Regions from separate parts of the Actinomadura sp. 1N219 genome, predicted to be linked through region 1. Evidence: riboswitches for the same ligand, from Rfam matches in the RefSeq annotation. Region 1 holds a riboswitch; each other region holds the start of a gene.
The links. Region 1 has a riboswitch for cobalamin ahead of metE (5-methyltetrahydropteroyltriglutamate--homocysteine S-methyltransferase). Riboswitches for the same ligand answer to the same signal wherever they lie in the genome.
Positions count from the first base shown of each region.

Region 2: it holds a riboswitch for cobalamin, as region 1 does, so the genes downstream of both, cobN (cobaltochelatase subunit CobN) here and metE (5-methyltetrahydropteroyltriglutamate--homocysteine S-methyltransferase) in region 1, are expected to answer to the same signal.
Region 3: it holds a riboswitch for cobalamin, as region 1 does, so the genes downstream of both, ACH35V_RS39875 (ABC transporter substrate-binding protein) here and metE (5-methyltetrahydropteroyltriglutamate--homocysteine S-methyltransferase) in region 1, are expected to answer to the same signal.
Region 4: it holds a riboswitch for cobalamin, as region 1 does, so the genes downstream of both, ACH35V_RS00165 (ribonucleoside-diphosphate reductase subunit alpha) here and metE (5-methyltetrahydropteroyltriglutamate--homocysteine S-methyltransferase) in region 1, are expected to answer to the same signal.

Region 1 covers NZ_JBIRAY010000004.1:39,000-46,187, forward strand. Annotated here, with positions in the region: gene ACH35V_RS14970 (hypothetical protein) at 1-527, shown strand, start outside; gene ACH35V_RS14975 (hypothetical protein) at 554-931, opposite strand; gene ACH35V_RS14980 (ATP-binding protein) at 910-1,308, opposite strand; gene ACH35V_RS14985 (helix-turn-helix domain-containing protein) at 1,463-2,275, shown strand; gene ACH35V_RS14990 (DUF397 domain-containing protein) at 2,266-2,451, shown strand; gene ACH35V_RS14995 (DUF397 domain-containing protein) at 2,485-2,682, shown strand; gene ACH35V_RS15000 (SDR family NAD(P)-dependent oxidoreductase) at 2,704-3,489, opposite strand; gene ACH35V_RS15005 (hypothetical protein) at 3,679-4,230, shown strand; gene ACH35V_RS15010 (hypothetical protein) at 4,296-4,952, opposite strand; cobalamin riboswitch at 5,196-5,405, shown strand; gene metE (5-methyltetrahydropteroyltriglutamate--homocysteine S-methyltransferase) at 5,507-7,188, shown strand, end outside.
Region 2 covers NZ_JBIRAY010000024.1:17,035-24,222, reverse strand. Annotated here, with positions in the region: gene cobN (cobaltochelatase subunit CobN) at 1-1,734, opposite strand, end outside; cobalamin riboswitch at 1,865-1,989, opposite strand; gene ACH35V_RS39850 (precorrin-3B synthase) at 2,059-3,168, shown strand; gene ACH35V_RS39845 (precorrin-8X methylmutase) at 3,165-3,785, shown strand; gene ACH35V_RS39840 (precorrin-2 C(20)-methyltransferase) at 3,785-5,272, shown strand; gene ACH35V_RS39835 (cobalt-precorrin-6A reductase) at 5,263-5,994, opposite strand; gene cobM (precorrin-4 C(11)-methyltransferase) at 5,991-6,734, opposite strand; gene cbiE (precorrin-6y C5,15-methyltransferase (decarboxylating) subunit CbiE) at 6,734-7,188, opposite strand, start outside.
Region 3 covers NZ_JBIRAY010000024.1:26,241-33,428, reverse strand. Annotated here, with positions in the region: gene ACH35V_RS39885 (ABC transporter ATP-binding protein) at 1-816, opposite strand, end outside; gene ACH35V_RS39880 (FecCD family ABC transporter permease) at 819-1,910, opposite strand; gene ACH35V_RS39875 (ABC transporter substrate-binding protein) at 1,907-2,995, opposite strand; cobalamin riboswitch at 3,032-3,231, opposite strand; cobalamin riboswitch at 3,331-3,400, shown strand; gene ACH35V_RS39870 (magnesium chelatase subunit D family protein) at 3,457-5,433, shown strand; gene cobO (cob(I)yrinic acid a,c-diamide adenosyltransferase) at 5,435-6,037, shown strand; gene ACH35V_RS39860 (cobyrinate a,c-diamide synthase) at 6,034-7,188, shown strand, end outside.
Region 4 covers NZ_JBIRAY010000001.1:30,966-38,153, forward strand. Annotated here, with positions in the region: gene ACH35V_RS00145 (group II truncated hemoglobin) at 1-354, opposite strand, end outside; gene ACH35V_RS00150 (copper resistance protein CopC) at 432-1,067, opposite strand; gene ACH35V_RS00155 (YcnI family protein) at 1,064-1,789, opposite strand; gene ACH35V_RS00160 (hypothetical protein) at 1,865-2,554, opposite strand; cobalamin riboswitch at 2,659-2,890, shown strand; gene ACH35V_RS00165 (ribonucleoside-diphosphate reductase subunit alpha) at 3,018-5,321, shown strand; gene ACH35V_RS00170 (ribonucleotide-diphosphate reductase subunit beta) at 5,318-6,340, shown strand; gene ACH35V_RS00175 (MFS transporter) at 6,491-7,188, shown strand, end outside.

The DNA.
Region 1 (7,188 bases):
ACGCAGCCGAAAACGCGGGCAGAGGCGCGGGCGGAGCAGCCGAGAGCGCCGGGCGCGCAGCCGAAAACGCGGGCGAAAGCGCAAGCGAGGCGGTCAACGGCACCGGCGACGAGGACGACACACACGAAGCCAAGTCCGACAGCGAGGAGAGCACGGACCTCCAGACCGCCCTGCACGGGACCGAGGAGTCCGTACGTGATCTCGGCCGGGCACTACTCCGGATGATCTCCCAGCAGCCCGCTCATCCGAAAAGGAGCCGACCGACCATGACTCATGACGGGCTCCCAGACGCAGAACGCCGCCGCACAGCCGACATCCTCTTCACAGCCAAGGTGAAAGCCGACGAACTCCGCTTCGATGTGGCCCCCGAAGTCTCGGTCGTGTTCACGGGGAACGCCAGCGGCGACTCCACGTCCGGCAGCGACCGCACCAACCTGCCAGACAAGGTCGAAGAGAACACCACCTACCGCGACATCGAAATCCACTACGCCATCGCGGCAAAACTGGACGCCCCTGACTCACCCTGAGTCGCGGACACACCGCACCGGACGGCCTACCAGGTGGCGGGGAACATGCGGTGCCTGAGAAGCGCGTCCACCTGCTCGGTGGCGTGCTTGGCGTCGCCGCAGGGCGAGAGGTAGCCGTGCCTGCCTCGTCCGGCCTCGTAGTAGCTCCAGGTACCGCCAGGCGTGGCGCGCACGCTCACCGCCACCTTGACGTGGTTGTCCGGGCTGAACGCGAAGACCCACAGCAGCGGCGGACGGATGGGGACCTCCTCAGCCTGGTAGACCTTGACGCACCTGTAGCCCTTGGACGCGACCGCCACGTCGAGCAGATCGAGGTAGTGAATCGCCGTGGCCCGCCCCAGACGCGTCCGCCACCGCAGCACGAACAGCTCCGCCCGGACGTTCAGCGGCCGCAACGAACCCATACGACCTTCCCCTCCCCGTCGAGCGACCGGACACCCCAGTCGCGGACGAGTTGCACCACCAGCAGCAGCCCCCGCCCGCTCGTGGACGCGTGGTCCTCGTCCCGGACGACCGGCGTCCCCACGCCCTCGTCCCCGACCTCGATCACGACCAGATCGTCCCGCTTGTCCGGGAAAACCCGCACCACGATCTGCCCGAATCCGACGTGCTTGTACGCATTCGTAACCAGTTCCGTAACCACGACCCGTCCAACGTAGTCGTCGTCGCACCCCAGTTCACGGAACCGCTCACTGAGATAGCGCCGCGCCTTGGCGGGCGCCTGGTCCGTCGGCTCCAGAACAAGCGCCGGCCTCTCCGGCGCAAAAGCCCCTGCTGTCATCGCTCCGCCCTCTGAACGTGTTGGGTCCTCATTTCTCTCAGTAAGCCACCCATCGACAGAGAGTTATTGTTAACCTTCGGAAAGACACAACATCTCGTCAGCGATCTTGTCGTTTCGGTAACGAGCGGTTTCGGCCGGTTGAGGAGTGACGATCATGGCATCCCCCCGACGACGTGCAGTGACGTCACCCGCGCTGGCGGCTTTTGGACGCCAGTTCAGGCGGTACCGAGAACGTGCTGGGTTGAGTCAGGCCCGCGTCGGGCAGCGCACCGGCAAGACCGCATCCTTCGTCTCGCAGGTCGAGAGCGGGAAGAAACGGTGCAAACGCCAGTTCGTCGAGATCATGGACCCGGAACTCAAGGCGGGCGGCGTCCTGCTCAACCTCTACGACGACCTCGCCAGGGACGACGGGCGCCTGGGCGTCCCTACCTGGTTCGACTGGCCCGAGGTAGAGGCCGAGGCCAACGTACTGACTTGGTGGGAGCACACCATCATCCCCGGCCTCCTCCAGAAAGAGCGCTACGCTCGCGCCTTCCTAGGGACCGATGAGAAGGTAGCGGCGCGCATGGCCCGTCAGGAGATCCTTACGCGCGATGTCCCCGCTCCCACCACTCTGCTTGCATTCGTGAGCGAGAATGCGCTCAGCACCCTCACCGGTTCGCCAGAGATCATGAGGGAGCAGCTAGAGCACTTGATAGTAATGAGCGAGCTACCGAACGTCACGATCCAAGTCGTCATGCACGATGATGGTGTTCCTGCCGCGACCGGTGGGGCGTTCATTCTCGCGACAATGAACGACCGGAGCGAGGTGGCGTATCTTGAGACGACAGTACGCGGCATCACGACCGAAGACGAGAACGATCTCACTGGGCTAGCTCAAGCTCTGAGGACATTGGGAAGCAAGGCTCTCCCGGCGAACATGACACGGGAGATGATAAGAAAGGTGATAGAAACCAAATGGACTTGAGCAACCTCACTTGGCGCAAAGCCATGAAGAGCGGCGAAAATGGTGGCGCTTGCGTAGAGGTCGCCAGCGATCCTGAGACCGTGGCTATCCGCGACAGCAAGGATCCTGAAGGCCCCAAACTCACCATGAGCCACACCGATTTCCGCCGCCTCACTCAGATCCTCAACAACATCTAGTAGCAAGCCGGTCTCCAGGAATGAGGTCGAGAAATGGACCTAAATCACTCCGCGTGGCGCAAGGCAAGCAAGTCCACAGAGAACGGCGGAGACTGCGTAGAAGTTGCCGCCGTTACTGAGAGTGTGGCCGTTCGGGATAGCAAAGATCCCGATGGGCCTAAGCTCATCCTGAGCCGCAGCGACTTTCGGCGTTTCGCGGAGACCCTCAAGGGTGAGTGTCTTCCATCCTGAAGCTGCAGGTGGGTGCGCGTGTTAGCTGGGAAACATTCCGGTGGCGTTGACGAAGGAACCGGTCACGGCGTCGGCCTTGTCGGAGGCGAGGAACGTGGCCAACTCCGCGATGTCGGCCAGGCGCGGTGAGCGGCGAAGCATCCGCATCTCATCCAACTGAGTGAGAAGTCCCTGAAAGGCCGCCTCATCCGCAAGGTTCAGGTTGTGGTCGGCCGTCCAGAGCTTTTCCGGCGACAAGGTGTCGGGAACTCCGGCCACCCACATGCCGAGGACGCGGACGCCGTGCGGCCCGACCTCGGCCGCGAGATTGCGGATGAAGGTGTCGATCGCCGCGTCGGCCGGTCCCGTGTTGCCCATCATCGGGCTGCCGTGAGCTGAGCCGCTGTTCAACGCCAGTATCACGCCGGATCCCTTTTCGATCATGTGCCGGGCCGCCGCCCGCGCGGTGATGAAGCTCGTCGTCACCCCGGTGGTGATGGCACGGGTGAAGTCGGCGGTGGTCATCTCGGCCAGCGGGATCCCCTGCACGTCCCCGCGCGTGATGAGGTTCAGGGACACATCGATGCTGCCTGCCGCGGCGACAACGCTCCTGGCGTGCTCGTCCACGGCCCGCTCGTCCAGGGCGTCGACCACGGCCACCTCAGCGACGCCACCGGCATCGGTGATCTCTCCGGCCACCGCATCGAGCTTGTCGCGGGTCCGCCCGGTCAGGAAGACTTTCGCCCCGTTGCGGGCGAAGGTCTTGGCGATACCGCCACCGAGCGAGCCGCCCCCGCCGTAGATGATGGCGTTCTTGTTCTCGAGCATGCTCATAACTCCCGTCGTCGCGCAGTCCGGTGATCACCATCACTCAGGTCATTCCGACCTTATCCAGGGTGACGTACGCCTGGATTTGACTCTTTCTTTGAGCCGCCCCCGGTGGTTGGTACCGCGTGCGTGCGGACGTGGGGGTGGGCGGGGTGGTTGTGGCGTGTTTAGGACACGAACCGCGCTGACATGAGCGGCATCTCATGGGTGTACGTGATCACCTCACTTACGGGGGAAAAGCTCATGCAAATCCGCACCAGAGGGCGCGCCGGCAAGGTCGGCGCGATGGCGACTGCCGCGGTCTTCGCCGTGACCGCGCCGGTAATGGCCGGGGGGCTCGTCTCACCGGCGCAAGCGACTACGGGGACGACGCCGTCCAAGGCGCCTGCGCAGGCGTCGCAACTGCGAGGGGAATGGAAGTCGCTGACCGACCGCCAGCCAGTGGACGGCGACGACGGCGGCGTCAGCGGCTATGCGCACCGGTACTGGTCCGGCGATGCCGGCGACACCTGGGCGGAAGTCAGGTTCAGGGCCCGTGGCGAGAAATGGGGCGTCGCCAACAGCACGGGCACAACGGCCTACTTCTTCGCGTGGGTCAACAACAAGATCTACTTCCAGTGGAAGCTCAAGCCCAACGAGCGTAAGAACTGGACCGGCGGCTTCCGCGAGGGGCTCCCGGTCAAGATCCAGGTCTGCGTGAACAGCCGAGGCTGCGCCACGCAGGACAATCTCCGCACCTGACCAGCGCCTTTGGTTCAGGGAGGACGTCCCGGACGTCCTCCCTGAACGGCGTGGACGTCACCGGGTCACGTGGTCTTGAACGAGGAGATCTTGTTGTTCAAGCCGGTGAGCTCGATGTCGTGGTCGCGGTATTTCTTGAAGTGCTTGCCGTCGTATCCCTTGCCGTTCCATGCCTTCATGTCGCAGCGGTTGCGGGTGACGAATGAACTTGCCCTGTCATTCCAGCCGAGGTCGCCGAGATCCGGCTGGACGCCGTCCACGTCCCCCTTCTTTTTCGTGCATTTGCCCTCGGACCCCAGCCTGATCGACGGTTTGGCGTAGCCGCTCGGGTCGTAGAGGATGACATGCACTTTCCATGCCGACGTGGCCTGCCTGGCATTGGCGTAGGCGTCGGCTTCCTGCTCGGTCTGGAAGCACCTCATGGACGTGGTGTCCATCTCGGCCACGCACTGCTGGTGCGTGGCCGTCTCCATGAGGGTGGAGCCCGTGACGGACGGGGCGGCGGCGGCCGACGCGCCCAAGGCGAGAACGGTCGAGGTAAGGGCGGCGACACCGGCGCCGACGATGCCCAGTCTGGCGGTCGTGGAAATGGCACTCATGAATGAGCCCTCCGGAAATGCTGGCATGCGAAACAGAATCGACGTCCTTGAAAGGGACGTGCCGGGTTCAGCGGCAAACGGCGCCAGCCCGCTGAGATGGGGAGCGTGAATCACCACGGTCACCGCACATGCGCCCATTAACAAGATCATTGGCCGCATTCGGACAGACCATGTCACCGACTCTGGAATCGTCACATTCGCGGTCAGCTCAACCACTGGGTACGTCGCGCCTGGCTCTCGCGGGCGCCGGAGCGGCTGGTGGCGCGAGCGGCCGCCGGGGACGCCGGGGACGTCGCGGAGTCGGGCCGAAGGCCGTCGCGTTCACTGCGAGGCGCTCGCCTGAGTTCACCGGGTCGAGGTGTCGATAGACTCCGGATTGCGGACGGTTCACTCGGTTTCGAGTGTCGTAAGAGGGAACCCGGTGCGAATCCGGGACTGCCCCGCAGCGGTGAGTGGGAACGACCGCCGTCATCACGCACTGGGCCTGACGGCCTGGGAAGCGACGGTTAGTAGGACGCTTCTTCCGGGAAGCGATGCCCGCGAGTCCGAAGACCTGCCTCCGCCCGCGCGCCGCCCGGCGCGCGGTGGTCTGCGGCCTCGCGGGAAGGTCAGCGGCGTACGGTCCATCGTGCGCACCTCCCCGCGCGTCCGCCAATGGCACAGCGAGGGAAAGCGCCATGAACACGACGATCCTGGGATATCCCCGAATCGGGCCGCGCCGGGAGCTGAAGTTCGCCACCGAGGACTTCTGGGCCGGACGCGCCGACGCCGACGCGCTCGCCAAGACGGGTGCCGAGCTGCGCGCAAACGTCTGGACGAGCCTGCGCGACGCCGGTCTAAACGCGATCCCGTCCAACACGTTCTCGTTCTACGACCAGGTGCTCGACACGAGCGTGCTCGTCGACGCCGTCCCCGACCGGTATCGCCATCTGCGCGGGCTCGACCGGTACTTCGCGATGGCGCGCGGGGTGCAGGACGTCCCGCCGCTGGAGATGACGAAGTGGTTCGACACGAACTACCACTACATCGTCCCGGAGCTGGGCCCGGGCACGCGGTTCCGGCTGGCGGACGGCTCGGCGGCCAAACCGCTGGTCGAGTACCGGGAGGCCAAGGCGCTCGGGATCGAGACGCGGCCGGTGCTCGTCGGGCCGCTCACCTACCTGCTGCTGGCCAAGCCGGCGGAGGACGCGCCGGGCGAATTCCGGCCGCTCGATCTGCTCGACGGGCTCATCGACGTGTATGCGGAGGTGTTGGAACGGCTGGCGGGATCGGGCGCCGAATGGGTTCAGCTGGACGAGCCCGCCCTCGTCGCCGACCGCAGCGAGGAGGAGATCGCGGCGCTCGCTCGTGCGTATGCGCGGCTGGGGCGGTTGACGAGCAGGCCGCGGCTGATGGTCGCCACGTACTTCGGCACGATCGGCGCGGACGCGTTGCGCGTCCTGGCGGGCAGCCGTGTCGAGGCGGTCGGCCTGGACTTCGCGGCCGGGCCGGACAACCTCGACGTCCTCGCGTCGGTCGGCGGGCTGCCGCGCAAGACGCTCGTCGCCGGTGTGGTGGACGGACGGAACGTATGGCGCGCCGACCAGCGCCGCGCCAAGGCCACCTGCGCGTCGCTGCTCGGGCTCGTCGATCAGATCGTGGTGAGCACGTCGTGCTCGCTGCTGCACGTCCCCATCGACCTGGACGCCGAGACCTCGCTCGACCCGGGCGTCCGAGGACGGCTCGCGTTCGCGCGGCAGAAGGTCGCGGAGGTCGTCGCGGTCGGGCGGGCGCTGCGCGAAGACGGCCCGTTGCAGGGGCTGGAGGACGGCCCGTCCCCGGCCGAGACGCCGGCGCCGCCCGCGAGCGTTGACCAGGGCGTCCGCGCCCGGCTGGACTCGCTCGGCGACGGGACGGGCCGCGGCGACCGCGCCGTCCGGTTCGCCGCGCAGCGGGACGAGCTGGGCCTGCCCGCGCTGGCGACGACGACGATCGGCTCGTTCCCGCAGACCCCCGAGATCCGCCGCGCCCGCGCCGACCTCCGCGCCGGACGCCTCACCGCCGACGCCTACGAGCAGACGATGAAGGACGAGATCGCCCGCGTCATCGCGCTGCAGGAGGACCTCGGCCTGGACGTCCTCGTCCACGGCGAGCCCGAACGCAACGACATGGTGCAGTACTTCGCCGAGCAGCTCGACGGGTACGCCGCCACGGAGCACGGGTGGGTGCAGTCGTACGGGTCGCGGTACGTCCGGCCGCCGATCCTGCACAGCGACGTCGCGCGGCCGCGTCCGATGACGGTGGAGTGGGCGACGTACGCGCAGTCGCTGACGAGCAAGCCGGTCAAGGGCATGCTGACCGGCCCGGTGACGATGCTGGC
Region 2 (7,188 bases), on a different contig from region 1:
GTAGGTCTCGGCGCGGGCCATCGGCGGCACCATGTGGTCCACGAGCACGGCGTGCGCGCGGCGCTTGGCCTGCGTGCCCTCGCCGGGGTCGTTGACGAGGAACGGGTAGATCAGCGGGACGTCGCCGAGCGCCGCGTCGGTGCCGCACGACGCCGACATGCCCGCCGCCTTGCCGGGCAGCCACTCCAGGTTGCCGTGCTTGCCGACGTGCACGATCGCGTGCGCGCCGAACTCGTCCGAGAGCCACCGGTAGGCGGCCAGGTAGTGGTGGCTGGGCGGCAGGTCGGGGTCGTGGTAGATCGCGATCGGGTTCTGCCCGAATCCGCGCGGCGGCTGCACCATGACGACGACGTTGCCCGCGCGCAGGGCCGCGAGCACGATGTCGCCGTCCTGGACGAACAGCTCGCCGGGCGCCGGGCCCCAGTGCCGCTCCATCTCCTCCCGCAGATCCGGTGGGAGGGTGCGGTGCCAGCGCTCGTAGGACGCGGCGGAGATCCGGACGGGGTTGCCCGCGAGCTGCTCCTCGGTGAGCCAGTCCTCGTCCTGCCCGCCCGCCGCGATCAGCGCGTGGACGAGCGCGTCCCCGTCCTGCTCCGCGACTCCGGGGAAGCCCTCGCCGAGGTCGTATCCCGCTTCGGCGAGCCGGGCCAGGAGCCGGACGGTGCTCGCCGGGGTGTCCAGCCCCACGGCGTTGCCGACGCGGGAGTGCTTCGTCGGGTACGCCGACAGCATCACCACCAGGCGCCGCTCGGCGGGCGGGGTGTGCCGCAGGCGGCCGTGCCGGACGGCGATGCCCGCGACCCGCGCCGCCCGCTCGGGGTCGGCGGCGTAGACGGTCAGGCCGTCCTCGCCGGTCTCCTTGAACGAGAACGGGACCGTGATGATCCGTCCGTCGAACTCGGGGATGGCGACCTGCGACGCGGCGTCCAGCGGGGACAGGCCGTCGTCGCTCGCCTCCCAGTCGGCCCGGGGCATGGTGAGGCAGAGTCCTTGCAGGATCGGGACGTCCAGCTCGGCGAGTGCGCCGACGTCCCACGCCTCGTCGTCGCCGCCCGCCCCGGCCGCCGCGGGCCGCGACCCGCCCGCCGCGAGGACGGTCACGACCAGCGCGTCCACCTCCCGGAGGGTGGCCAGCAACTCCGGCTCCGCCGCGCGCAGGGACGAGCAGAACACCGGCAGCGGCCGTCCGCCCGCGTCCTCCACGGCGGCGCACAGCGCCTCGACGAATGCGGTGTTCCCGGCCACGTGATGGGCGCGGTAGTACAGCACCCCGACCACGGGGCCGTCGGAGGCGCGGGACGCGCGCTCCAGCCGTCCCCAGGTGGGGGTGGGCTGAGGCGGCGCGAAGCCGCGGCCGGTGAGCAGCACGGTGTCGCAGAGGAAGGCGTGCAGCTCCGTCAGGTTGCCGGGGCCGCCGTGCGCGAGGTAGGCGTGCGCGTCGGCGCACACGCCGCCGCTCACCCCGCCGCCGAGCCGGGACAGCTCCATCAGCTCCGCGTCGGGCGCCTGCTCGCCGCCGAGCACGACCACCGGCCGCGGGCCCGCCAGCAGCGCGTCCAGCCCGTCCTCCCAGGCGCGCCGCCCGCCGAGCAGCCGGACGACGACGAGATCGGCGCCCTCGACCAGCTCCGGCAGGTCGTCCACGGCGAGCCGCGCGGGATTGCCGAGCCGGTAGGCGGCGCCGGACGCGCGGGCGCTCAAAAGGTCGGTGTCGGATGTCGAGAGCAGCAGCACAAGTCGTTCCGGGGGGTGTGGGGGGTCGGCCCCCCACGCGTGACGGGTGCGCTCCTGCGCGGACGTGTCGGCGGACACGGCGGATCCTCCCCTGGGGTCCTCGCCCCGGTCGCGGGTGTCACGACGGCGGGAGTGTCCTGGCTTCCGGATCAGCGCTCGCCCCGGCCTTCCCGTCCACGAGGGACAGTGGCCTCAAGCGGGGGTCGCTCCCCGGTGACAGTGGCGGGACCGCGCCGGATTCACACCGGCTTCCTCCATTGTCGTCGTCGTGCAGAAGCGTACGGCAGCGCGAGCCGCCCGCAAACGGGGGTTAGCATCCTCATCGTGCCGAATGTCCATGCGGTGGGGAGAGCGCGCGCCGACGCGTGCCCCGGAGCTCTGCAGACGCACGACGCAGCCGACGGCCCGCTGGCGCGCGTCCGCGTCCCCGGCGGGGCGGTGTCCGCCGCGCAGCTCCAAGTGCTCGGCGCCGCCGCGCGCGAGCTGGGCCGGGACGTCATCGAGCTGACGTCCCGCGCCAACCTCCAGCTGCGCGGCGTGCGCGACCCGGCGGCGCTCGCGGCGCGCCTCACGGCCGCCGGGCTGCTGCCGTCGGCGTCCCACGAGCGGGTGCGCAACATCGTCGCCTCGCCCCTCGGCGGGCGCGGACGGCACGGCCGCCTCGCGACCGACCCCCTGGTCGCCGCCCTCGACCGGGCGCTGTGCGCGCGTCCCCGGCTGGCCGGGCTCCCGGGCCGGTTCCTGTTCGCGCTGGACGACGGCACCGGCGACGCGGCGTCCCTGGACGCCGACCTGACGATGACCCCCGACGGCCTCCTCCTGGCCGGAACCCCGCTCGCCCCGGCGTCCGCCGATCCCGTCCAGACCATGATCGCGGCGGCGGAGGCGTTCCTCGACGTCCGCGGCGGCGCCTGGCGGCTGGCCGAGGTGCCCGGCGGGGCGGGCCTCGTCGCGGAACGGCTCGGCGGAGTCCCGGCGGACGGGAGGCACGTCCCGGACCCGCCCGCCCCGCACGCGGGGATCATCCGGCAGCGGGACGGGCTCGCCGCGCTGGAGGTCGTGCCGCCGCTCGGGCGGATGTCGGGCGCGCAGGCCGAGGCGCTCGCCGACGTCGCGGGCGAGGCGCGCCTGACCCCGTGGCGGAGCGTCGTCCTGCGGGACCTGCGACGGGACGAGGCCGAACGGGACGCGGCCCGCCTCGCGCGGCGGGGATTCGCGACCGATCCCGGCTCGCCGTGGGTCGGGGTGACGGCGTGCACCGGCAGCCCCGGCTGCGCGAAGTCGCGCGGCGACGTGCAGGGCGAGGCCCGCCGCTGGGTGGACGGCCTCGACCGCGCCGCACCGATCCCCGTCCACTGGGCGGGCTGCGACCGGCGCTGCGGGATGCCGCGCGGCCCCGTCACGCTGAAGACCGTGGACGGCGAGGAGCGATGACCGACTACATCCGCGACGGCGCGGAGATCTACCGCCGGTCGTTCGCGACCATCCGCGCGGAGGCCGACCTGTCGGATCTGCCGGACGACGTGGCGCGGGTCGCCGTCCGCATGATCCACGCCTGCGGGATGACCGACCTCGTCGACGACCTCGCCTGGTCGCCGGGGGTCGTCGCGCGGGCGCGGGCCGCGCTGCTGGACGGCGCGCCGATCCTGTGCGACGCGCGGATGGTGGCGGCCGGGATCACCCGGGCCCGGCTCCCCGCCGGGAACGAGATCGTCTGCACGCTCGGCGACCCGCGCGTCCCTGAGCTGGCGGCCCGGCTCGGCACGACGCGCAGCGCGGCGGCCCTCGACCTGTGGCGGGACCGCCTCGACGGCGCCGTCGTCGCGGTCGGCAACGCGCCGACCGCGCTGTTCCGGCTGCTGGAGCTGGTCGGTCAGGGCGCGGCGCGTCCGGCCGCGGTCCTCGGGATCCCGGTCGGGTTCATCGGGGCGGCCGAGTCCAAGGAGGCGCTCGCCGCGAGCGACCTGCCGCACCTGGTGGTGCGCGGGCGGCGCGGCGGCAGCGCGATGACGGCGGCGGCGGTCAACGCCGTCGCCAGCGAGGCGGAGTGATGACGGGACGGCTCTACGGCGTGGGCGTCGGGCCCGGCGACCCCGAGCTGGTCACCGTGAAGGCGGCCCGGCTGATCGGCGCGGCGGACGTGGTCGCCTACCATTCCGCGCGGCACGGCCGCAGCATCGCCCGCGCCATCGCGGCGCCCTACCTGCGCGGCGGCCAGGTCGAGGAGCAGCTCGTCTACCCGGTCACCACCGAGACGACCGATCACCCCGGCGGCTACAAGGGCGCGCTGGAGGAGTTCTACGCCGACTGCACCGCCCGGCTCGCCGCGCACCTCAACGCGGGCCGGACGGTCGTCGTCCTGAGCGAGGGCGACCCGCTGTTCTACGGCTCCTACATGCACCTGCACAAACGGCTCGCTCCCCACTACCCGGCCGAGGTCGTGCCGGGCGTCACCTCGCTCAGCGCCGCCGCCGCCGCGGCGGGACGCCCGCTGGTGGAGCGCGAGGAGACGCTGACCGTACTGCCAGGCACGCTCCCCGGCGACGAGCTGACCGAACGGCTGCGCTCGGCGGACGCGGCCGCCGTCCTCAAGCTCGGCCGGACGTTCCCCAAGGTCAGGCAGGCGTTCGAGGACGCGGGGCGGCTCGGCGACGGCTGGTACGTCGAACGGGCCGCCACCGACCGGCAGCGGGTCGAACCGCTCGCCGACGTCGACCCGGCGGACGTCCCGTACATGTCGCTGGCGTTGCTGACGAGCCCGGCGGAGCAGACGTTCACCGCGCCTTCCCCGGCGCGGCCGGAGGGGCCGGGAGGGGTCGCGGTCGTCGGGCTCGGCCCGGCGGGACGGCCGTGGCTCACCCCGGAGGCGCAGGACGTCCTGGCGTCGGCCACCGACCTCGTCGGCTACGGCCCCTACCTGGACCGCGTGCCGCCCAACCCCCGCCAGCGGCGGCACTCCACCGGCAACCGCGTCGAGGCCGACCGGGCCCGGCACGCGCTGGCGCTCGCCCGGGACGGCGCCCGCGTCGCCGTCGTCTCGTCCGGCGACCCGGGAGTGTTCGCGATGGCGACCGCAGTGCTGGAGGCGGCGGCGGAGGACGAGTTCGCCGGCGTGCCGGTGCGGATCGTCCCGGGCCTGACCGCCGCCCAGGCCGTCGCCGCCCGTGCGGGCGCGCCGCTCGGCCACGACTTCTGCGTCCTGTCGCTGTCGGACCTGCTCAAACCCTGGGACGCGATCGCCCGGCGGATCACCGCAGCGGCGGAGGCCGACCTGGTGCTCGCCCTGTACAACCCGTCGTCGAGCCGCCGCAGGCACCAGCTTCCGGCTGCCCGCGACCTGCTGCTGGAACACCGTTCGCCGGAGACGCCGGTGGTGATCGGACGCGACGTCGGCGGCCCCGAGGAGAGCGTCACCGTGACGACGCTCGGCAAGCTCGACCCCGACCTCGTCGACATGCGCTGCCTGGTCATCGTCGGATCGTCCACGACCCGGGTCACCGGCCGCGGCGTGGTCTACACGCCCCGCCGCTACCCCTGAGCCCAGCGCGCGGCGGCGGCCGCGTCCCCGGTCTCCGCGACGCCGCCCGGGACGGGCGGGCGATCGACCATGATCACCGGCAGCCCGGCGTCCCGCGCGGCGGCGAGCTTCGCGCGGGTCATCGCGCCGCCGCTGTCCTTGGTGACCAGCACGTCCAGCCGGTGCTCGCGGATCAGCGCACGCTCGCCGTCCACCGTGTAGGGGCCGCGGGAGAGCAGCACGCGCACGTTGGACGGGACGGGCGGCTCCGGCGGATCGACCGACCTGGCGAGGAACCACACGCCGGTGCGGGCCGCGAACACCGGGAGGCTGCGCCGCCCGGTGGTGAGGAACGCGCGGGCGCCGTCCGGCAGCGCGGCGGCGGCCTCGCCGAGCGAGGGGACGCGGTGCCACTCGTCGCCGTCCCCCTCACTCCAGCCGGGGCGGCGCAGCGCGAGCAGCGGCACGCCGGCCAGCTCGGACGCCCGCGCCGCCGAGGCGCTCATCCGCTCCGCGAACGGGTGCGTGGCGTCCACGAGGCGGTCGATCCGGTGCGCGCGGAGCCACGCCGCCAGCCCGTCCGCGCCGCCGAAACCGCCGACGCGCACGTCCCCGGCGGGCAGCCGCGGGTCGGTGACGCGCCCGGCGAGCGACGACACGACGTGCACGCCCGGGACGCCGGACAGCCGCGCCGCGAGGTCCCGGGCCTCCGCCGTGCCGCCGAGGATCAGGACGCGCCTCACACCCGCTGCCGCCCGGCGCTGTAGAGGTGGCTGTCGGGGAACGCCGACGCCGTCAGCACCCGCCCGACGACGATCACGGCGGTGCGCTTCACCCCGGCTTCGCGCACCAGGCCGGCGATGTCGGCGAGGGTGCCGCGCAGGATCAGCTCGTCCGGGCGGCTGGCGCGGGCGACCACCGCGACCGGGCAGTCCGCGCCGTAGTGCGGCAGCAGCTCGGCCGTCACCTCGCCGATGCGCTGGACGGCCAGGTGCAGCACCATCGTCGCGCCGCTCGCGCCGAGGGTGGCGAGGTCCTCGCCGGCCGGCATCGGCGTGGCCCGCGCCGCCGTCCGGGTCAGGACCACCGTCTGCCCGACGCCCGGCACGGTCAGCTCCCGCCCCAGCGAGGCCGCGGCCGCCGCGAACGCCGGGACGCCCGGGACGATCTCATGCGGCACGCCAGCCGCGTCCAGCCGCCGCACCTGCTCGGCCACCGCGCTGAACACCGACGGGTCGCCCGAGCACAGGCGCGCCACGTCCAGCCCGTCCCGGTGCGCGGCGATCAGCTCGGCGGCGATCTCGTCCAGCGTCAGGTTCGCGGTGTCGACGAGCCGGGCGCCCGGCGGGCAGGCGTCGAGCAGGTCGCGCGGCACCAGCGACCCCGCGTACAGGCACACCGGCGCGGACTCCAGCACCCGCAGCCCCCGCACCGTGATGAGGTCGGCGGCGCCGGGACCGGCCCCGACGAAGTAGACGGTCATCAGGCGTCCTTCCGTGTCGTCCAGATGGTGACGGGCATCGCCGGGCGCCACCCGGTGAACCCGCCCAGCGGCCCGGCCCGCTCGATGCCGACGCGGACGAGTTCCCCGCCGTGCGTCTCGCGCGCCTGGGCGACCCGGACCTCCCCTTCGAGGGTGACGGCGTTGGCGACGAGCCGCCCGCCGGGTCTCAAGGCGTCCCAGCAGCGTTCCAGCAGACCGGGCACGGTGAGGCCGCCGCCGACGAAGACGGCGTCGGGGGGCGGCAGCCCGTCCAGCGCGTCCGGCGCCCGGCCCGTCACGACCCGCACGCCGGGGACGCCGAGCGCGGCGGCGTTCCGGCCGATCCGCTCCGCCCGCTCCGGACGGCTCTCCACCGCGACCGCCGCGCAGGACGGATGCGCCCGCGCCCACTCGATCGCGACGCTGCCCGCACCGGCGCCGACGTCCCACAGCA
Region 3 (7,188 bases), on a different contig from region 1:
TTCCGCCGGGAGGACGGTGATCTGGGGGTGGCCGCTGCGGGGGTGCTCGACGACTTCGGCGTCGACCCGGTAGACGTCGGCGAGCAGGTCCGGCGTGAGCACGTCCCCCGGCGGTCCCGTCGCGACGGTCCGGCCCGCGTTCAGGACGTGGAGGCGGTCGCAGAACGAGGCGGCCAGGTTGAGGTCGTGCAGGGCGGCGACCGCGGTGACGCCGAGCCGGCGGACGAGGTGGAGGGCGTCGGTCTGGTGCCGCAGGTCCAGGTGGTTGGTCGGTTCGTCCAGGACCAGGACCCCGGTTCGCTGGGCCAGCGCGCGGGCGATGAGGACGCGCTGCTTCTCACCGCCCGACAGCCGGTCGAAGGGCGCGTCGACCAGGTGCGCGGCCTCCAGCTCCGCCAGCGACCCGGTGATGATCTCGCGGTCGTCCGTGTCGTCGCCTTGGAAGGCGCGTTTGTGCGGGGTGCGGCCCATCGCGACGACGTCGTACACGGTCAGCTCGAAGTCGCCGGGTGTCTCCTGCAGGACGGCGGCCAAGCGCCGGGCTAGGTGCTTGCCCGGCATGCGCCAGATGTCCTCGCCGTCCAGCAGGACCCGCCCCGAGGTGGGGCGCCGGGCCCGGTAGAAGGTGCGCAGCAGGGTGGACTTCCCGGCGCCGTTGGGGCCGACGAGCCCGACGATCTCCCCCGGCGCCGCCGTCAGGGAGACGGCGTCCACCAGCGTCCGGCCGTCGACGACGACCGTCACCGCTTCGGCCCGCAGCGTCCCGGCCGGTGGCCCGGCGCCCGTGGCGGGCGTGCCCGTGGGGGTCGCGTCCATGCTCACCGCGCCGCCTTCCGCCGCATCAGGAAGAGGAAGAAGGGGCCGCCGACGAGCGCGGTGAGGATGCCGACGGGGATCTCCTCGGGACTGATCAGGGTCCGCGCCGCCAGGTCGGTGACGATCAGGAACGCGGCGCCCAGCAGGGCCGCGGCCGGCAGCGCGCGGCGGTGGTCGGCGCCGACCAGCAGCCGCACCGCATGGGGCATGATCAGCCCGACGAACCCGATCGAGCCGCTGACCGCGACGATCGCGCCGATCATCAGGGCGACCAGCGCGAACAGCGCCCCGCGGAAGCGGTGCACGTCCAGTCCGAGGGCCGCGGCCGCCTCCTCCCCGGCCAGCAGCAGGTTCAGGGGACGGGACAGGCCGAGCAGGACCGCCGTGCCCGCGAGCACCACGGCCGCGGGGATCCACAGCACGGTCCAGGTGGTGCCGGCCAGGCCGCCGAGCATCCAGCGCAAGGCCGACTCGGCGGCGCGCGGGTCGCCGGAGGTGAGGACCAGGTAGCTCGCGACCGCCGTGAGCACCTCGGCGGTGGCGACTCCCGCCAGTACCAGGCGCACCGTGGTCATCCGCCCGCCGGAGCGGGCCAGGAAGTACACCAGCACCAGGGCCAGCAGGGCGCCGCCGAACGCGGCGAGCGGCAACGAGAACATCCCGAACCACGCCATGGGGAACACCACCACGAGCACCGCGCCGACCATCGCGCCCGAGGACACCCCGAGCAGCATGGGGTCGGCCAGCGGGTTGCGGACCACGGCCTGCAGGACCGTCCCGCAGACCGACAGGCCCGCCCCGACCGCCGCGCACAGCAGCACCCGCGGCAGCCGGACGTCCATCACGATGGTCTCGCGGACCGGCGGCCAGTCCGGGTCCGCGAGCGCGGGATGCACCTGGTGGAGCAGGATGCCCCAGACCTGGCCGGGCGGGATCCGCACCGAGCCCGCGGCGATTCCCGCCGTGGCCGCCACCAGCACCAGCGCGCCGAACAGCGCCAGGACCAGCGGATAGGGAACGCGGACGCGGCCGCGAGGGGCGGCGGCGACCGCCGTCCGTCCGCGGGAGACGCGGGGCTCGGCGACGCCGGTCATGTGAAACGGTCCGGGTGCAGCTGCCGGGCGAGCGACTCGACCGCTCCGGCCGCCCGGACGCCCGTCACCGTGGACGACAGCGGCAGGACCGCGAACCGCCTGTTCTTGATCGCTGGAACGTCCTTCAGCGCGGGGCTGGCCAGCAGGAATCTCCGCTTGGCGTCGGCGGACTGGTCTCCGTAGTCGTAGATGACGATGACCTCGGGCGCCCGCGCGGCCAGCTGCTCGAACGAGACGTCCCCGTAGGCCTTGCGCACGTCGGAGAACAGGTTGGTCCCGCCCGCCAGCCGGATGATCTCGTTGCCGATCCCCGCGCCGCCCGCCGTGAACACGGTCTTGTCGCCGCTGTCGTAGACGGCGACCTTGACCGGCGTCGCGGCGGGCGCGGGTTCGGCGAGCCGGGCCTCGACCCGGTCCAGGACGGCGCGCAGCGAGGCGATGCGCCGCTCCGCCCGGTCCGGCACGCCGAAGATCTTGGCGACGGTCCGGATCTCCTCCTCGACCGTGGCCATGGTCACCGGGCCCCTGGGGCATTCCTCGACGTTGAGGTGGGTGTCGATCCCGGCCTTCTTCAGGGCGGCCCGGCCGCGGCCGTCCTTCTCCTCGAACGTGCTCGCCCATCCGCCGTAGACGAAGTCGGGCTCGGCCGCCAGCAGCGTCTCGTAGGACGGGTACTCCTCGGACAGCACCTTCACCCGGTCGAAGGCGGCCTGGAACTCCGGGAGGATCCGGTCGTCGAGGTAGCCCGTCCCGACCATCGACTTCTCCAGGCCGAGCGCCAGCATCACCTCGGTCGCGTGCTGGTTCAGCGACACCGCGCGCCGCGGGGGCCGCTGGTAGGTCGTCGTCACCCCGCAGTTGGCCACCGTCACCGGGAAGCCGGGCGGGGCCGCGTCCGCGCGGTCGTCTCCGGCGCGTCCGGTGTCACCGCCGCATCCGGCGATCAGCAGGACCGCGACGAGCGTCGCCGACGCCCGGGCGCGGATACGGGTGCCGAAACCGACGGTCGCCACGGCAGTCCGGCGTGCGGTCGTCCGGCGTGCGGTCGTCCGGCGCGGCGCCGGGCGTGTCGAGCCCTTGGGCATGCAGCCCTCTCCTCTCTGGGGAGATCCGCCCCAGTCCTGTCGAGGAGGCGACCGCGTGAGTCTCCTGGCTCTCGGGTCGATGCTCGTCCCGGCCTTCCCGCCCGCTCGCGCGGGCAGTGGCGTCGTCGGGATCCGCTCGCCGATCACAGTGGCGGGACCGCGCCGGAATCGCACCGGCTTCCTCGTCCGCCATCGCCTACACCGCACATGGTGACACATGTCATGGCAATGAGTACGGAAGTGTTACCCGTCCCGGCCCATGACCTGGGTATGCGTGATCTTGACAGCCGCGGGAGCGGGACCGTACCGTCCCCCCTGTTCCGCGGTTGTCCGAGGGAAATCCGGTGAGAGGCCGGTGCGGACGCGCCACTGTATCCGGGTCGGCGAACCCGGGAGCCAGGTCACTCGGACCACCGCGACCTCACCTGTCCGGGACGCGCAAGATCCCTCATGGAGGTGCCGTGGGTTCGCCGCCGGTTCCAGACGGCCGCCTGAACGACGCCTATCCGTTCACCGCCGTCGTCGGCCTGGACGACCTGAAGCTGGCGCTGCTGCTCAACGCCGTCTCCCCGCGGGTCGGCGGCGTGCTGGTGCGCGGCGAGAAGGGCACCGCCAAGTCGACGGTCGTCCGCGCGCTTGCTGCGCAGCTTCCCGCCGTCGACACGGTGGCGGGCTGCCGGTTCGCCTGCGATCCGGACGCGCCCGACCCGTCCTGCCCGGACGGCCCGCACGAGCGGGGCGTCCAGCCGGTGCGGCGGCCGTCCGCGCTGGTGGAGCTGCCGGTCGGCGCGTCGGAGGACCGGGTCGCCGGGTCGCTGGACGTGGAGCGCGCGCTGACCGAGGGCGTCAAGGCGTTCGAGCCCGGCCTGCTCGCGGCGGCGCACCGCGGCGTCCTGTACGTGGACGAGGTGAACCTGCTGCACGACCACCTCGTCGACCTGCTCCTCGACGCGGCCGCGCTCGGCACCTGCTACGTGGAGCGCGAGTCGGTCTCGGTCCGGCACGCGGCGCGGTTCCTGCTCGTCGGGACGATGAACCCGGAGGAGGGCGAGCTGCGCCCGCAGCTGCTCGACCGGTTCGGGCTGACGGTGGAGGTGCGGGCGTCGCGGGAACCGAAGGAGCGCGCCGAGGTCGTCCGGCGGCGGCTGGCGTTCGACGCCGACCCGGCGGGCTTCGCGGCGCGCTGGGCCGCCGACGAGACCGCTCTCGCCGGGCGCATCGCGGCCGCCAGGGAGCGGCTGGCGGGCGTCCGGCTGCCGGACGAGCGGCTGGAGCAGATCGCTGCGGTGTGCGCCGGGTTCGAGGTGGACGGCCTGCGCGCCGACCTCGTCACGGCGAACGCCGCGCTCGCGCACGCCGCCTGGCACGGCCGCGACGAGGTGACGACGGACGACGTCCGCGCCGCCGCCCGCCTGGCGCTGCCGCACCGCCGCCGCCGCGACCCGTTCGACGCCCCGGGGCTGGACGAGTCGCTGCTGGACGACCTGCTCGGCGAAGCCTCTCCCGACGATGACCCGCCACCCGGCGGCGACGATGGAGGCACGGGCGGGAGCACCCCTCCTCCCGAGGGCGGCGAGGGCGGAGCCGAGCCGCCCGCATCGGCGCCGGAGGACGGCGACCGGCCCGGCGGGGCGAACGGAGGCGGCGAGCGGGTCGCGTCCGCCGCCGAGCCGCACGCGGTGCCGCTGCTGGAGGTTCCCGGGGTCGGCGACGGCGTCGCGGGACGCCGGTCGCGGTCGCGGACGCCGCGCGGCCGCGTCGTCGGAGCGCGCCGTCCGGCCGCGAAGGTCCGCGACCCGCACGTGGTGGCGACCATGCTGGCCGCCGCACCGCACCAGCGGGCGCGCGGCCGGACGGGCGCCGGGCTCGTGCTGCGGCCGGACGATCTGCGCGAGTCCGACCGCGAGGGCCGCGAGGGCAACCTCGTCCTGTTCGTCGTGGACGCCAGCGGTTCGATGGCCGCGCGCCGCCGCATGACGGCGGTGAAGACGGCGGTGCTGAGCCTGCTGCTGGACGCCTACCAGCGCCGCGACAAGATCGGCCTGATCACCTTCCGGGGCCGGACGGCCGACCTCGTGCTGCCGCCGACGTCGTCGGTCGAGGCGGGCGCGGCGCGGCTCCGCGCGCTCCCCACCGGCGGGCGCACGCCGCTGGCCGCCGGGCTGGTCCGGGCCGCCGAGGTGCTGCGCGCCGAGCGGCTGCGCGACCCGGCGCGGCGCCCGCTGCTCGTGGTCGTCACCGACGGCCGCGCGACCGCCGAGGGCGACGTGGCGCGGGCCGCCGGGCTGCTCGCCGGGACGGCCGGGATCGTCGTCGACTGCGAGGACGGCCCGGTCCGGCTCGGTCTCGCCGGACGGCTCGCGGTCCGGCTCGGGGCGCGGCTCGTCCCACTCCGCGACCTCGACGGGGTCGTGCGCGATCAGCGGAAGGCGGCCTGAGATGCCCCAGGGGAAGCCCGTGTCCGTCCCCGACGACGGCCTGACCACGCGGCAGCGCCGCAACCGGCCGCTGCTGATCGTCCACACCGGCGCCGGGAAGGGGAAGTCGACGGCCGCGTTCGGGATGGCGCTGCGGGCGTGGAACCAGGGCTGGCCGATCGCGGTGTTCCAGTTCGTGAAGTCGGCGAAGTGGCGGATCGGCGAGGAACGCGCGCTGCGCGTGCTGGGCGACAGCGGCGAGGGCGGCCCGGTCGCGTGGCACAAGATGGGCGAGGGCTGGTCGTGGATCCGGCGGCCCGGCGCCGAGGACGACCACGCCGCCGACGCGCGGGAGGGCTGGGCGCAGATCAAGCGCGACCTGGCCGCCGAGGCGCACCGCTTCTACGTGCTGGACGAGTTCACCTACCCGCTCAAGTGGGGCTGGCTCGACCTGGACGACGTGGTCGGGACGCTCACGTCCCGCCCCGGCGACCAGCACGTCGTCATCACCGGGCGGGACGCGCCCGCCCGGCTCGTCGAGGCCGCCGACCTCGTCACGGAGATGGGCAAGGTCCGGCACCCGATGGACGCCGGGCAGAAGGGCCAGCGGGGCATCGAGTGGTGACCGCCCGCGTCCCGCGGCTGGTGGTGGCGGCGCCGGCGTCCGGGAGCGGGAAGACGACGGTGGCGACGGGGCTGATCGCGGCACTGCGGGCGCGCGGCCTGAGGGTGTCCCCGCACAAGGTCGGCCCCGACTACATCGATCCGGGTTATCACGGGCTCGCGGCCGGGCGCCCCGGCCGCAACCTCGACCCGTGGCTGGTCGGTGAGGAGCGGATCGCGCCGCTGTTCCTGCACGGCGCCGCCGGGTGCGACGTCGCCGTGGTCGAGGGCGTGATGGGCCTGTTCGACGGGCGCGGCGACGGCGACTTCGCGTCCACGGCCCATGTCGCGAGGTCGCTCGCCGCGCCCATCGTGCTCGTGGTGGACGCGGCGCGGCAGAGCCGTTCGGTCGCGGCGCTCGTGCACGGCTTCGCGTCGTTCGAGCCGGGCGTCCGGGTGGGCGGGGTCGTCCTCAACCGGGTCGGGTCGGACCGGCACGAGGAGCTGTGCCGGGGCGCGCTGGAGGCGGCGGGGACGCCGGTGCTCGGCGCGATCCGCAGGGACGACGCCGTCGTGACGCCGTCCCGGCATCTGGGCCTGATCCCGGCGGCCGAGCGCGGCGCGGAGGCCGTGCGCGCGGTCGACCGGCTCGGCGGCCTGGTCGCCCGCTCCTGCGACCTGGACGCGCTGCTGCGCCTGGCCGCCACCGCTCCCCCGCTGCCGGGCCGTCCCTGGGACCCCGCCGCGCAGGTGGAGCCGGTGCCGGGCGGCCCGGTCGTCGCGATGGCGGGCGGGAAGGCGTTCACCTTCTCCTACGCCGAGCACGCGGAGCTGCTGCGCGCGGCGGGCGCCGACGTCGCCGTCTTCGACCCGCTGCGCGACGAGGCGCTCCCGGACGGCGCCGCCGCGCTGGTCATCGGCGGCGGGTTCCCGGAGGCGCACGCGGGCGAGCTCGCCGCGAACACGGCGATGCGCGCGGCCGTGGCGGGGTTCGGCGGCCCGATCGCCGCCGAATGCGCGGGCCTGCTCTACCTGTGCGAGGAACTCGACGGCGAGGGCATGTGCGGGCGGGTGCCGGGACGGGCGCGGATGACGTCCCGGCTGACGCTCGGATATCGGGACGCGGTCGCGACGGCGGAATCGCCGCTGACCCGGCCGGGCGAGCGGTTCCAT
Region 4 (7,188 bases), on a different contig from region 1:
CCGTTCGAGCGCCTCGCCGCCCGCCCAGTCGTACATCGTCGGGACGGACGACCCGGCGCCGCGCACGGACGTCCGCTCGTAGTGCCGCATCTCCTCGATCTGCTGGACGTACGGCTTGATCTCGGCGAAGAAGGCGGGGAAGTGCTCGCCGCCCCGGAAGCCCTGCATGTGGTCGTCGGCGGACGTCCAGCCGATGCGCAGGATGTAGGACGAGGGTTCCTCGACGCACCGGGACAGCTCGTAGTCCACGCATTGCGGCGCGGCGGCCAGTGACGCGGACGCGCGCGCGTAGGCGGCCTCGAACTCGTCCGTCCCGGACGGGTCGATGCGGTAGCGGACGTACTCGACGATCATTGGACCCCCTGGGCTGCGACCGGTCGGGTAATCACTGTAATCCTGTAATCACCCGACCGGAAGCGCAAACCGGGCGGTCAGTCGCCGGACGCGGGCGACCGGCGGAACCAGGCGACGGCCCCACCCGCTGCGGCCACCACGAGCGCGATCAAACCGATCCACAGCCAGCCTGACGAGCCGCCGCCCGAGTCCTCGGAGGACGCGGCGTTCGACGGGGACGCGGCAGGGACGACGGGCTGCGAACTCGCGGCACCCGGCGAAGCCGTCGAACCGGCCGAACCGGCTGACGAGCCTTCCACCGTGAACTTGTAGCTGCCCGACACTGGATGGCCGTCCACCGACACGACACGCCAGCCGACCGTGTACTTCCCGTTCGGCAGCGCGCCGTTGACCGGCTGGGTGACCTTGTTGTCGACGGCCTTGGCCGTCCCCGCCTGGTGCTGCTTGCCGGACGCGTCGGTGAGGATCACGCGCGGCAGCCGGATCGTCTCCGTGTAGGTCAGGACGATCTGCGACGGGGCCGCGACCGACGAACCCTTCTTGGGGTTGGCCGCCGTCAGCGCGGTGTGCGCGGACGCCGGCGTCGCGGACATCGCCAGCACCGTCCCCACGGCCAGCGCACCGGCCGCGACCCGTCCCGCCGCGACCCGTCCCGCCGCGACCCGTCCTGTCGCGATCCGTCCTGTCGCGATCCGTGCTGTTGCGCGGGTCATGAGCGGCTCCGGGCGCGGTTCAGGCCGTAGCCGCCGACCGTGAGGCCGAGGGCGCCGACCGCGATGCCGATGCCGCCGAGGAGCCGCGCGGTGCCGTCATCGGCGGACGCGGTGGCGGCCGGCTTCGTCTTCGCGCTCGCGGTCAGCCCGACCGCCTCCTGCTGGCCCTTCGGGACGAGCTTGAGCACGGGCGCCGGATGCTCGGGCTCGGCCGCGCCCGCGGCGGGCGGCGGCTGGTCCCACTTGACGACCTCGCCGTTGGAGTACGTCTGGTCGGCCTTGAACATCATCTCTCCGGTGTTCGTCGGCAGCGGTCCCAGGGAGACGTCGAACTCCTGGAACGTCCCGGGGTCGATCTTGCCGCCGGACCAGGTGATCTTGGTGACGGCCTCGGTCTGCTCGCCGCCGTGGGTCTTGAGCGGGGTCGCGAGCTTGGACTTCTCGGCCTTCACCGTCCAGCCGGGGACGGGACGGACCGACACCGACGACAGCGGATGCTCGGCCGGCAGGTGCACCACCAGCTTGGTCGTGGACGCGTTGTCGCGCTCGTTCGGCACCCGGAACGCGACCTTGGTGTAGCCGCCCTGCTCGGCGGTCTTCGGGTTGACGGTGACGTGCGCGGACGCGGCCGTGGCCAGCCCGACCACGGACACGGCGGCGAGGCCCGCGACGGCGCCCAACCGGCGGGCGCCCCGAGGGAGGACATGGGAAAGAGAGAGCATGGCGAATATCCGTTCGAGTGTACGGGGAAATCCGGAAGCGCCGGGAATCGGCGTCCGGTGACGTACGGCGCTCGCTCAGTGCGAAAGGAGCGCCCTCGAACGCGATGGAGGACCCCGCCGGACGACCTGATGCCGCAGCGTGCGGCCGACCGCCGTGACCGCGGCCGTCGCCGGCACGGCGGGGATGCGCGGCGGAGCGGCGACGGGTTCGACGGCGAGGAGGGCGAGCAGCAGCCGGATCGGCCGGTCGGCCGCGCCGGCGACCCGCCGGGCCAGCGACCACGCGGCCCGCTCCCCGCGCCGCAGCCACCATGCCGCGATCAGCGCCGCGACGGTGTGCGCGAGCGTCATCGTCGTGCCGCCCGCGGCGTGCGCGACGGGGACCAGGATGTCCGAGCCCGCCATCGCCGCGTCGGAGACGGAGGTCTGGTGCATCCCCGCCTGGTGCAGGGCCGCCGCGCGGAGCGCCGGATCCTGGAGGGCCGCCGCTGGCGCGTTGATCGGGTCGGTGGCGCCCGTGAAGAGCGCGTGCAGCGCGAACTGGCCGCCCAGGAGGCCGCCGAGGATCGTCGCCAGCGACCGTTCGTGGCCCGCCAGCAGGAGCGTCACGCCGAGCACCGCGCCGAATCCCGTCAGGACCGCCCACATGGGGATCGCCGTCCCCGACGCGAGGACGTGCCCGGCGGTCGCCAGCGTGACGCACACGGTGGCGAACACCACCGCGCGCGCTGTTCGGAAGCCCGGTTGCGGGGGACGCGGGGACATGGCGCAACCATCGTCCCACCACATCCGCCGTCTGGGTAGTCGGCCCCGCGATCTTTCGACACGCCCAACATCTTGGGGTGATGCAAAGATCGTCAACTACATGTAGGGTTCAATCCCGTGCTGGTTCGCCCCCGCCGCTGGTCGGCGGGGGCGTCGCAAGAGGGAACCCGGTGCGAGTCCGGGACTGCCCCGCAGCGGTGAGCGGGAACGACCGCCGTCTTACGCACTGGGCCGGAATCCACCGGCCTGGGAAGCGACGGCCAGTAGGACGCGTCTTCGGTTTTGGAGGCGCGGCGCCCGCGAGTCCGAAGACCTGCCCGCACGATGATCCGAGGGTCGCCCCTCGGATCGACACGTCCAGGCTTCGCGGGTGGGCCGGGGGCGGAGCGCGGCGTGCCCATCGGTTGACGCCGGCGTCCCGTTCGCATGCCGTCCGCGAGGCGGCTGCGAGGGGAGAGAGCACGTGACACAGGACCTGGCCGTACGGGTGGAGCCGGGCACGACGGCGGGCACGGCGGCGGACGCGCGCGTCGCCGCCGAGGTCGGGGCGGCCTGCGACGGGGTGCCGGACGTCGACGCGGGACGGGTGCTGGCCGCCGTCCGCACGGGAACGGACGGGCTGGACGCGGCGGCCCTGCGCGACCTCGCGATCGGCGAGGCGAGCGCACTGGTGCCCGCCGAACCCGGGTACTCCAAGGTCGCGGCACGGCTGCTCGGCCTGCGGATACGGGACGAGGCGGCGTCCGCCGGGGTCCGGACGTTCGCCGATTCGGTCGCCGCCGCGCACCGGGAGGGTCTGCTCGCGGACGCTCCGGCCGCGTTCGTCGCCGCCGACGCGTCCGCGCTCAACGCCCTCATCGACGGGTCCGCCGACGACCGCTTCGAGTACTTCGGGCTCCGGACGCTCTATGACCGCTATCTGCTGAGGCATCCGCAATCGCGGCTCGTCCTGGAACGTCCGCAGCATTTCCTCCTGCGCGTCGCGTGCGGCCTGTCCGACGACGTGGACGAGGCCGCCGAGCTGTACGGGCTGCTCAGCACGCTCTCGTATCTGCCCAGCTCACCGACGCTGTTCAACTCGGCGGCCCGCCGCCCGCAGCTCTCGTCCTGCTTCCTGCTCGACTCGCCGCGCGACGAGCTGGAGTCGATCTACGAGCGGTACGGGCAGGTGGCGCGGCTCAGCAAGTACGCGGGCGGCATCGGGATCTCGTGGACGAAGGTCCGCTCGCGCGGGTCGCTGATCCGCGGCACGAACGGGCATTCCAACGGGATCGTCCCGTGGCTGCGGACGCTCGACTCGTCCGTCGCGGCCGTCAACCAGGGCGGACGCAGGAAGGGCGCGGCGTGCGTGTACCTGGAGCCGTGGCACGCCGACGTCGAGGAGTTCCTGGAGCTGCGCGACAACACGGGCGAGGACGCGCGCCGCGCCCACAACCTGAACCTGGCCAACTGGATCCCGGACGAGTTCATGCGCCGCGTCGAGCAGGACGGGACATGGTCGCTGTTCGACCCGAAGGAGGTCCCCGAGCTGGCCGACCTCTGGGGCGACGCGTTCGACGAGGCGTACCGGGCGGCGGAGAAGGCGGGACGGTTCGTCCGGCAGGTCCCGGCCCGCAAGCTCTACGGGCGGATGATGCGGACGCTCGCCGAGACGGGCAACGGCTGGATGACGTTCAAGGACGCCGCCAACCGCGCCTGCAATCAGACCTTTGAACCGGGTCAGACCGTCCATCTGTCGAACCTGTGCACAGAGATCCTGGAGGTGACGAGCGACGGCGAGGCGGCCGTCTGCAACCTCGGATCGGTGAATTTGGCCGCGCACGTCGATCCGTCCGGCATTGACTGGGAACGGCTCCGCGCCACCGTCCGCACCGCCATCCGGTTCCTTGACCGGACGATCGACCGCGGCTTCTATCCGACGCCGGAGGCGCAGGCGGCGAACAGCAAATGGCGTCCGGTCGGCCTGGGCGTGATGGGTCTAGCGGACGTCTTCTTCACGCTCCGCCTCCCATTCGACTCCGACGAAGCCCGCGCGCTGTCGACGCGCATCTCCGAGGAAATCGCGCTAGCGGCGTACGACGCGTCTGCCGACCTCGCCGCCGCCCACGGCCCGCTGCCCGCCTACGACCGGACGCGCACCGCCCGAGGCCAACTCCACCTGGACCATTTCCCGGACGCCGCGCCGTCCCGTCCGGCCGAATGGGAGCGGGTCCGGGCGCGCGTCGCCGAGGTCGGGCTGCGCAACTCGCTGCTGATCGCGATCGCGCCGACCGCGACGATCGCGTCCATCGCGGGCTGCTACGAGTGCATCGAGCCGCAGGTGTCCAACCTGTTCAAGCGCGAGACGCTGTCCGGCGAGTTCCTGCAGATCAACGGCTATCTGGTGGACGATCTGAAGTCGCTCGGGCTGTGGACGCCGGCCGTCCGGGAGGCGATCAAGAAGGCGAACGGGTCCGTCCAGGGCCTCGTCGACCTGCCGGACGAGATGCTGTCCCTCTACCGGACGGCCTGGGAGCTGCCGCAGAAGTCGCTGATCGACCTCGCCGCCGCCCGCACCCCGTACATCGACCAGTCCCACTCGCTGAACCTGTTCATGGAGACGCCGACCATCGGAAAGCTCTCCTCGATGTACGCCTACGCGTGGCGGAGCGGCCTGAAAACCACGTACTACCTGCGTTCGCGTCCGGCCACCCGGATCGCGCAGACCACAGTGGCGGCGGCCGTCTGCTCCCTGGAGAACCCCGAGACCTGCGAGGCATGCCAGTGAGCGCTCCTACGAAACGGCGCGCCATGCTGCTCGACCCGGGCATGGACCTGACGCTGCGGCCCATGCGCTACCCCGATTTCTACGAGCGCTACCGCGCCGCGATCCGCAACACGTGGACGGTCGAGGAGGTCGATCTCGCGTCCGACCTCGTGGACCTCGCGCGCCTGACGCCCGCCGAGGTGCACCTGGTCAACCGGCTCGTCGCGTTCTTCGCCACCGGCGACTCGATCGTGGCGAACAACCTCGTGCTCAACCTCTACAAGCACGTCAACGCCCCGGAGGCGCGGCTGTACCTGTCGCGGCAGCTCTATGAGGAGGCCGTGCACGTCCAGTTCTATCTGACCCTTCTCGACACCTATCTGCCCGACCAGGACGAGCGCGCCAAGGCGTTCGCGGCGATCGAGCACATTCCGTCCATCCGTTCCAAGGCGGAGTTCTGCTTCCGCTGGATCGACTCGCTCGGCTCCCTGGACGAACTCCGCACCGCCGCAGACCGTCGCGCGTTCCTGCTGAACCTGATCTGTTTCGCTGCGTGCATCGAGGGACTGTTCTTCTACGGCGCGTTCGCCTACGTGTACTGGCTCCGTTCGCGCGGGCTGCTGAACGGCCTGGCCTCCGGAACCAACTGGGTGTTCCGGGACGAGTCGATGCACATGGAGTTCGCGTTCTCCGTGGTCGACACCGTCCGGGCGGAGGAGCCGGAGCTGTTCGACGCCGACCTGACGGAGCAGGTCACGCGGATGCTGGAGGAGGCCGTCCAGGCGGAACTCGACTTCGCGCGCGACCTGTGCGGCGACGGCCTGCCCGGGATGGGCGCGGACGACATGCGCGCCTACCTGGAGTACGTCGCGGACCAGCGCCTCGTCCGGCTCGGCCTCCCGGCCCGCTACGGGACGGCGAACCCGTTCGCGTTCATGGAGTTGCAGGACGTCCAGGAGCTGTCGAACTTCTTCGAGCGGCGCGTCTCGGCGTACCAGATCGGCGTGGAGGGGAGCGTCTCGCTGGACGAAGCGTTCTGACCCGCTACGGGTGGCGGCCCGGCTCCGGACGTTGGTCTGGAGCTGGGCCGTTGCGCATCCGGCGGATCCCAGTACTCTCTCAATGGAATAATTCTTAGCGTTCATCTACTTGACGTTGAACAGTTGTCCTTGAGTTGGGAGTGTGCAGCGATGAACCGCGTCGAACCACCCGCATCGGCCGAGGCCGCCGCCGAGCACGTGTCCGTCAAGCGCTGGCTGGCCGTGGTGGCCGTCGCGGTCGGGACGTTCCTCGTGGTGACGGCCGAGCAACTGCCCGTCGGCCTGCTGACGTCCATCGGCGGTGACCTCGGGGTGTCCGAGGGGACCGCGGGCCTGATGGTCACCGTGCCCGGCCTCGTCGCGTCAGCGGGCGCGCTCCTGGTCCCGGTCGCGATCGGACGCCTGGACCGCCGCACCGTCCTGCTCGCCCTGATCAGCCTGATGGTGGTCGCCAACCTCCTCTCCTTCCTGGCCCCGAACTTCCCGGTGCTCCTCGCCTCCCGCTTCCTGGTCGGGATCAGCATCGGCGGGTTCTGGGCGCTGGCGGCCGGGATCGCCGTCCGGCTGGTCCCGTCCGGCCACGTCGCCCGCGCCACCTCGATCGCCTTCGGCGGGGCCACCGCCGCGAACGTCCTGGGCGTCCCCGCCGGGACGCTGATCGGCGGCCTCACCGACTGGCGGATCGCGTTCCTCACCCTCTCCGGCCTCGGGCTCCTGGCCGTCGCCGCGCTGTTCCTGCTCCTGCCCGGCATCCCCGCCACCGGCTCCATCCGCCTCGGCGCGCTGCTCTCCCTCTTCGGGAACCCATTCGTCCGCGCCGCCACCATCGCCACGTTCCTCCTGGTCAG